DNA from 2 places in the Streptomyces sp. NPDC005262 genome. Region 1 is predicted to be linked to the other one. Evidence: riboswitches for the same ligand, from Rfam matches in the RefSeq annotation. Region 1 holds a riboswitch; the other holds the start of a gene.
What was found. Region 1 has a riboswitch for cyclic di-AMP ahead of ACFYP5_RS19405 (transglycosylase family protein). Riboswitches for the same ligand answer to the same signal wherever they lie in the genome.
Positions count from the first base shown of each region.

Region 2: it holds a riboswitch for cyclic di-AMP, as region 1 does, so the genes downstream of both, ACFYP5_RS27715 (C40 family peptidase) here and ACFYP5_RS19405 (transglycosylase family protein) in region 1, are expected to answer to the same signal.

Region 1 covers NZ_JBIAKK010000007.1:95,992-100,166, forward strand. The annotation lists gene eno (phosphopyruvate hydratase) at 1-199, opposite strand, end outside; gene ACFYP5_RS19405 (transglycosylase family protein) at 485-1,183, opposite strand; cyclic di-AMP (ydaO/yuaA leader) riboswitch at 1,187-1,357, opposite strand; gene ACFYP5_RS19410 (transglycosylase family protein) at 1,658-2,593, opposite strand; gene ACFYP5_RS19415 (cytochrome P450) at 2,699-4,012, opposite strand; gene ACFYP5_RS19420 (nucleoside triphosphate pyrophosphohydrolase) at 4,022-4,175, opposite strand, start outside.
Region 2 covers NZ_JBIAKK010000013.1:113,438-117,612, forward strand. The annotation lists gene ACFYP5_RS27705 (ATP-dependent Clp protease proteolytic subunit) at 1-595, shown strand, start outside; gene ACFYP5_RS27710 (hypothetical protein) at 603-911, shown strand; cyclic di-AMP (ydaO/yuaA leader) riboswitch at 1,216-1,412, shown strand; gene ACFYP5_RS27715 (C40 family peptidase) at 1,416-1,889, shown strand; gene ACFYP5_RS27720 (LysE family translocator) at 1,934-2,587, opposite strand; gene ACFYP5_RS27725 (LysR family transcriptional regulator) at 2,660-3,574, shown strand; gene ACFYP5_RS27730 (ATP-binding protein) at 3,663-4,094, opposite strand.

The DNA.
Region 1 (4,175 bases):
CCTTCTCGACGCCCTTGCCCTGGTAGCGGTTGGGGTCACCGTCGCGAAGCTCAATGGCCTCGAACGCACCGGTGGAGGCGCCGGACGGAACAGCAGCACGGCCGGTGCTGCCGTCGTCGAGGCCAACCTCGACCTCGACCGTGGGGTTTCCGCGGGAGTCGAGGATTTCCCGGGCTACGACGACGTCGATGGACGGCACGAGGCATCTCCTTCTGGGATATGACGCTGGTTGTGCAGGGTCGCTTTGGCCTTGCGCCAAGAGCCTAACCGCCTTGGCCCACTGCGTTCGGCGACCGCCCGCCTCCTGGGACGAAAAAGGACCCAAGGACACCCGTAGACGGGCAAATGTTCAAAAATCTACTGAGCGGTAACCACAACAGTTGAACGCCGAGCGCAGAAACCCCGACCCGGCGCGTACGGGGGAATCCGCGCCGGGTCGGGGTGCTCAGGGAGGAGAGAGAGCGCTTTTCTGCTGAGGCTCGTACTACTTCGTCAGGTGGAGCTGCTGACCCGGGAAGATCAGGTCGGCGTCCTTGACGATGTCCTTGTTCAGCTTGAACAGCTGGTGCCAGCCGCCCTTCACCTTGTGCGCCTCGGCGATCTTGCTGAGCGAGTCACCGGCCTTCACCTTGTACTCGCCATCACCCTTCGCGACCTTCTGGCCGGTCGGCGTGGTGACGGTCTTCGCGGCCTCGGGGGCGGTGCCGCGGTCCGAGCGGGAGGCGGTGGGGGCCTCGGTGTGCTCGGCAGGCTTCGGCGCGGCCGGCTTCGCGGCGGCGGAGCCGGTGTCGACGCCCGGGTCGACACCGTCGTTGGACAGGTTGCCGGCGCCGGCGCAGCCCCAGGCACCCGGACCCTGCATGTCGAGGAGCTTCTCGGCGGTGGCGATCTGCTGGGCCTTGGTGGCCAGGTCGGCCCGCGGGGCGTACTGCGTGCCGCCGGCGGCAGCCCAGCTGGACTGCGAGAACTGCAGGCCGCCGTAGTAGCCGTTGCCGGTGTTGATGGACCAGTTGCCACCGGACTCGCACTGGGCGACGGCGTCCCACGTGGCGACGGAGGCCGCGGAGGCGCCCGTGGCACCCATCAGGGGAACGGCGATGGCGGCACCGGCGACACCGGCGAGCGTGGCCACACGGACGGCCTTGGAGGGGCGACGGTGCTTGCCCTTGCTGTTCAGCAGCATGCAATTTCTCCTCACCGACGCCTACGAGGTGAGCTGTCGGATTCGGGCCAAGTGAGTTGCCCGGTCGCATGTCCTAGCACGCGACTTCACCCCAAGCCGGTCCTGACGGTCTTTCGGCCATCGGTCCCGGCGCTTACCTGGGTCCCCCGCTCCTGCCTACGGCGCTTTACGCGTCTGTTCCCTTCGACCGACGGCAGGATTCGGCGTGACGGTCGACGGGGCCCGCGGTGCGAGCGGTTCCGACCGTAAACGCACGCAACCCCCATATTCAAAGACGGACATAACTGACAATCATCCCCTACTCACGCCCAGCTGATTACCGTTTTCGCAGGTGGGGGGCGATGCGGACAGGCCTGGCGGACAAGACACGCCGATTAACGCAAAGAGACCCATGTCTCACTTACGCATAAGTGGACATAGGCCTCTGAACTACCCCTACTTTTGGGGTGATTTAAGCTGTTGATCAGACTGGTCTCACTCCGCCTTCACACCGAGATCGAGGCTCTGGCCAGGAAGAATGAGATCCGGGTCGTCGCCGACAGCACTCTTGTTGGCCTCATAGAGCGCCGGCCATCCGCCATGAACCTTCTGTGCATCAGCAATCGCCCAGAGGTTGTCGCCCGGCCGAACGGTGTATGTGCCGTCGGCGGCCGAGTCGCGCGTGTCGCGTCCGTCGCTGTTACCGCGGGAAGCATGGCGGCCCGAGTCGCGGTCACCGCCCGTCCCCATGCCCTGGCTCACCTCGGGGGCCGGCGCACCACGGTGCTTACCGCCCGCCTCACTGCCCGAAGATCCTGAAGAGCGGGACGAGTCGGATGAACCGGATGTATCCGACACATCGGCCGACGGCTCACTCGACGCCTGACCCGACGTCCCGCCCGCCTTCTCGCCGGACGACTTCTCCGACGACGATTTCGATCCGCCCTCGGCGCTCGCCTTGTCCGACGCCTCGTCCGAGGCCTCGTCGGACGGATCCGCGCTCTCCGTCGGGTCGGCCGACAGCAGGCTCCCCGGGTCGACACCCGGAAGCGTCCCGTCCACCGTGAGCCCGGAGATCACCGCGCAGCTGGGCCATGCCCGTGGCCCCTGGTCGTCGAGGACCTTCTCGGCGACCGCTATCTGCTGGGAGCGGCTGGCGAGGTCGGCACGCGAGGCGTACGCCTCGCCGCCGTACGACTTCCAGGTGTCCTGCGAGAACTGGAGACCGCCGTAGAAGCCGTTGCCGAGATCGGCACTCCACATTCCGCCGCTCTCGCACTCGGCGACCCGGTCCCAGGTCGTGGCGTCGGCCGCGTGCGCACCGGCCGCGCCGAGCAGCGGGATGGCGATGGCCGAACCGGTGACGCCTGCGGCGACGACGATGGCGGGTGCCTGACGAGGGCGACGGTGTCTGCCGTTCGCGGAGCCCATGGGGTTGCCTTCCGTGTGACTGACAAGTGACTGGTGAGTCGAACGGTGAACGTAGCGGCAGTCGAACGCTTGTCACAAGTCGATGCAGCGCAGATCACGTGAAAGTCACGGAGTTGACAGAGTGTCACCTTCACCGGAGCGATGTCCGGGATGGAACTCCACGGGAAGAGTGCGCAGTCCGCGCATGATGAGCCCCCCACGCCACCGCAAATCGGCAGGTTCCACCGCAAGACGCAGGTCCGGGAGGCGCCTCAGAAGCGTGGCCAGCGCGGCCTGCCCCTCCAGTCGGGCGAGCGGCGCCCCCAGGCAGTAGTGGATGCCGTGACCGTAGCCGAGGTGCTGATTGTCACGCCGCGAGAGGTCGAGTGTGTCGGGGTCGGCGAACCTTTCCGGATCCCGGTCCGCGGCGGCGAGCACCACCAGCACGGGGTCGCCCGCCGCGATCCGCTGCCCGCCGAGCACCAGCGGTTCGGTGGCGAACCGCCAGGTCGCCAGCTCCACCGGACCGTCGTACCGCAGCAGTTCCTCGATGCCGGTCTCCAGCAGCCCCGTCGCCCCCGCGTCGAGCGAGCGCTGCAGCCGCTCCCGCTGCCCGGGGTTGCGCAGCAGGGCGTACACCCCGTTGCCGATCAGGTTGACCGTCGTCTCGAAGCCGGCGAAGAGGAGGATGAAGGCCATCGCGGCGGCCTCGTTCTCGGTGAGGTGCTCGCCGTGGTCGCTGGCCCGGATCAGCCCCGAGATCAGATCGCCCCCGGGGTTCTCCCGCTTCCGGTGGATGAGTTCGGCGAGATAGCCGCGCATCTTCTTCACCGACCGCGCCACCCCGCCGCGCGGCCCGCCGCCGTGGCGGATCATCATGCCCGCCCAGTCCCGGAAGTCGTCCTGGTCCTCGCGCGGAACGCCGAGCAGATCGCAGATCGCGTAGATGGGGAGCGGGAACGCGAAGTCGTGGATGAGGTCCGCACTCCCCTCCTCGATGAAGTTGTCGATGAGGCGGTCCGTCAGCTCCTGCACGCGCGGCGCGAACTCCGCGACCCGGCGCGGCGTGAACGCCTTCGACACGAGGCGGCGCAGCCGCGTGTGGTCGGGCGGGTCGATGTTCAGCAGATGCGTCATCAGCTCCGCCTTGCGCTCGCCCGGGATACCGGTCTTCCCCTTGGCGTGCGCCGGCTCGTCGTGGTGCGCCGGGTTCTTGGAGAGCCGGGTGTCGGCGAGGGCCTGCCGGGCGTCCGCGTACCGCGTCACGAGCCATGCCTCGACCCCGCTGGGCAGCGCGGTGCGGTGCACGGGGCTGTGCTCACGCAGCCAGGCGTAGGCCGGGTACGGGTCGGTGGCGAACTCCCATGTGAAGAGTTCGGGGGCGTCCGCAGGAGCGTCGGCGGGGCATTCGGCTGGGGCGTCGGCGGGGCTGTCGTTCACCCCCTGACGTTATCCGTTGCCCTCCGCCTCGAGGATCGCGTCCCGGTAGGCTCGGCCGGCGGCGCGCAGTGCGGCCTCGGGGTCGGTGCCGTCCTGCTCCGCGCGTACGGCGAGGGCGAGGAGCTCGTACCCGATGCCGTCCCCCGCGGGGAGCGTCACATCG
Region 2 (4,175 bases), on a different contig from region 1:
CGAGCGCACGTCCGACGGGACCCGCACCCTCGACCCGTACTCGAAGCTGCTCGCCGAGCGCATCGTCTTCCTCGGCACCGCGGTCGACGACACCGCCGCCACCGACCTGATCGCGCAGTTCATGTACCTGGAACACGCGGCGCCCGACCGCCCCGTCTCCCTCTACATCAACTCCCCCGGCGGCTCCTTCGACGCCATGGCAGCGATCTACGACACGATGGAGTACCTCACCTGCGAGGTGGAGACCTTCTGCCTCGGACAGGCCGGTTCCAGCGCGGCCCTGCTGCTCGCCGCGGGCGCTCCCGGCCGGCGGCACGCCCTCCCCGGCGCCAGGGTCGTCGTGCAGCAGCCCGCGCTTCCCGAGCCGCTGCAGGGCCAGCCGTCCGATCTGGAGATCGAGGCACGGGAACTGATCCGCATCCGTGAGCAGCTCACCCGCCTGCTGGCCCGTCACAGCGGGCGAACTGCCGAGCAGATCGCCGCGGACATCGAGCGCGACCTCATCCTCGATGCCCCGGGCGCCAAGGCGTACGGCCTGGTGGACCACGTACTGGAGAACCGCAAGCCGTCACTCCCGCCGAACGGCGCGAGGTGAACACCGGATGCAGCCACCGGAGTTCCCGCCGCTGCCCGCACTGACGCGCGCCGAGGGCGAGTTCATCGACCGTTATCTGGAAGTGCTCGACCAGCTGGGGCGGATCAACCCCGCCCACGACAGCGACACCTACGGCGCGCTGCGAGCGGCGCAGGCACTCGCCTCGCGGGCCGTCGCCCTGCGCAACGCACTCGCGTTGATGCACGAGCGAGGTGAAGCACAGATCCACGCCGCCACCTTGGCGCGAGCGCTTCGCGTCCTGGACGGGGAGCGTCGGGCCCGGCGGGTCACCGTGCCCCCTGCCCAGACAAGTTGATCAACTCCCTTCCGCGACACGCCCGGCGGCCTGATCAAAATTCCTCGCTCGTTCGGCGTAGGAGATCCCCCGCGCGAGGGATTGTTCAACTTGCGCCTCCAGCGTGGCCGGTGAACGGAGTCTGCCATTCCGCCGCTGGTACGGGGCCGGTCGGGGCGACCGGGTCGGGTTCGCGTAACTACCGTACCCACCCGTACGGATCAATCACGACAAAACTTCCATATCGCTTCCAATCCTAGGAAATCCGGCACTCGGTGAGTCAAGATCCGTGAGACGACAAGCCCCCGCCACCGCGGCGGGGCGGTCCGGGTGGACGCCGAGTCCTGCCGCCGCCCGGATGCCTGGTCGACGGAAGTGGATCGGCAGGAGTGGAGGACCCGAGCACAACGGGTCGACCGGACATCCGGTCGACCCTCGGGGTGAAGCCGCCGAGTGCGGCCGGGCAACTTCGCCAGCCCGAACCCGACAGGTCATCCTTCACAGGCGGCTGACGAAGGGTTGCGCATGACTGCGCAGGTTCATGTCCCGTCTCTGCTCACCCGGGCCGGTACCGCCACGGTTCTGACGCTCGCCGCCGTCGGCGGCTCCGCGATCGCCCCCGGCGGTGTGGCCGAAGCCCAGGCCGCGGCTCATTCGACGAAGGCGCTCAACATCGTCGCGTCGAAGAAGGGGTCGCCGTACCGGTACGGGGCCACAGGTCCCCACCGCTTCGACTGTTCGGGTCTGACGATGTACGTGTTCAAAAGGGTGGGCAAGAAGCTCCCCCGCACGGCCCAGCAGCAGTACAACAAGACCCGGCACATCTCGGCCTCGCAGCGGCGCCGCGGCGATCTGGTCTTCTTCCACTGGGGTCGCAGCGTCTACCACGTAGGGATCTACGCCGGTAGGGGCAGGATCTGGCACTCGCCGAAGACCGGTGCCGTGGTGCGGCTGGAGAAGATCTGGACGAGGAGTGTCTGGTACGGACGGGTCCGCTGACCCCCGCCTCTTCCGCCATGCAGGTTGCCGGTCACCTCCGCCCGTCAGTGCAGCAGGGGGCCGGTGACCAGCACCAGGCCCAGCGCGGTGAGCGCCGCGCCGCTGCCGCCCTCGATGGCGCGGGCGGCACGCGGCCGGCGCAGCCACCGGCCCAGACGGTCCACCAGGAGCGCCACGGCCGGGAACCAGATCAGCGCGAGCAGCACGACCACGGTGGCCAGCAGCAGGGTCCGGGACACGGGCGGCTGCCCGTCCGGAACGAACTGCGGCAGCAGGCTGAGAAAGAGCACGGGCGCCTTCGGGTTCAGGGCGTTGGTCAGAAAGCCCTGGCGCAGCGCGCGTCCGTATCCGGTCACGGAAGGCCCACCGACCCGCCCCGCGTCCGGTCCCGGGTCCGAGCCCCCGTCCGTGGTGCGGCGCCGTGCCGCGTGCAGGGCGCTGATCCCCAGGTGGAGGACGTACGCCCCGCCGAGGAACTGCACGGTGCGGAACAGCGCGGGCACGGTGACCAGAACCGCCGCGAGCCCGGCGACGGCCAGCGCGGTGTGGACGAGCAGTCCGCCGGCAACGCCGAGCGCCGTCGCCACCCCGGCCGCCCGTGAGGCGAGAGCGTTCCGTACGACCACGGTGAAGTCGGCGCCCGGCAGTGCCACCATCCCGGCGGCCACCCCTACGAAGGCGATCAGTTGTGCGTCCATGGGTCCACCATGGACCGCAGTAGCCTTCACCATGTACTTGCAATCTTCTGGGTGGGCCAAAAGGAACGCTTAATGTTCGACCCGACACGCCTTGCGGCACTGGTGGCGGTCGCCGAGGCGGGTTCGATCACGCGTGCGGCCGCCCGTCTCGGCTACACCGCGCCCGCGCTCTCCCAGCAGCTCGCCAAGCTGGAGCGGGAGGCGGGCACCCCGCTGCTGGTCCGCCACCACCGCGGCGCGCGTCTTACGGCCGCGGGCGAACTGCTGGTCGTCCGCGCCCGGCGGGTCCTCGACGAGATGGACCGGGCCCGGCACGAACTGACGCGGCTCGCCGGGCTCTCCGGCGGACGCCTCCGGGTCGGCACGTTCACCACCGCGGGTATCCATCTGCTGCCGCCCGTCCTGAGCGCCTTCCGCCGCGCCCATCCCGACGTGGAGCTGGCTGTCGCGGACTACGAGCCACCCGACGGGATCGCCGCGGTGGCCGCGGGCGAGGTCGATCTCGCCCTGACCCACGCATACGAGCCGGCGTCCGCGGTGCCGCTGCCTTCCGGCGTCCGTGTCGAACCGCTGCTGGTCGAGGAGCTGGTGCTGATCACGGCGGTCGGACAGATGCTGGCCGAGGGAACGGGACGGCTGCCGGTGACGGAACTGGCCGGCCGGCCGCTGATCAGCAGCGCGCCGGCCCATCCGCCCCGCCAGGGGGTGGAGAACGCCCTGGCCGAGGCGGGCGCTACACCCGCCGTGGTCTGCGAGTCACCAGGTTATGCGCTGGTGTGCGCCCTGGTCAGTGCGGGGATCGGGATGGCGGTGGTGCCCGAGATGGTCGCCGCGATGGCGCCGACGCCCCTGTCCGTGCGACGGCTGGAACCCGCGGCCTTCCGGCGGACCATCTCGGTGGTGCACCACGGCGACCGGGCGAGTGGGGCGGCCGCGACGCTGTGCGCACTGCTGCGCGGCGGCTTCGGGAGGACTGCCGGGCAGTGACCACGCGTCGGGTCGGCAGCCGACGCCGCCGACCGCCGGCGACACGACGTCCGGGCCGGACCCGATTCCGGGTCTGCGAGGACCGTGGTCAAGTCTGGACGGGGAGAGTCCAGGGGAGCGCGATCCAGACGGTCTTGCCTCCCTCGGCGGTCGGCGTGACCGTGAGGCGTCCGCCGTACTCCTTGGCCAGACAGCGAATGATCACCATGCCGCGTCCGTTGTCCTGCCGCACGGCGGCGGGCAGCCGCTGGGGCCAGCGGGGGTGGCTGTCCGTCACCCCGAGATGCAACTGCTCCTCCCGCTCCAGCCGCAGGTCCACGGTGAAGGTCGGCGACTGGCCGAAGGTGTGCTGGACGGCGTTGGTGGTGAGCTCGGAGACGATGAGCCGGATGGTGTCGGCAGTCTCCGTGTCATCGGGGAGACCCCAGTCGGCGAGCACTTCCGCCACGTATCTCCGGGCCGAGGAGACCGAGAGCGGCTCGCTCGGCAGAGTGACACTTGCTTCTTGATGGTCTGCCATGGCGAGCCGTCCTTTTCCCGCCCGGACCGACCCGCGATCGACCCGGGATGCGCTTCGCGCCAGACTGCCACTGATGCGGCC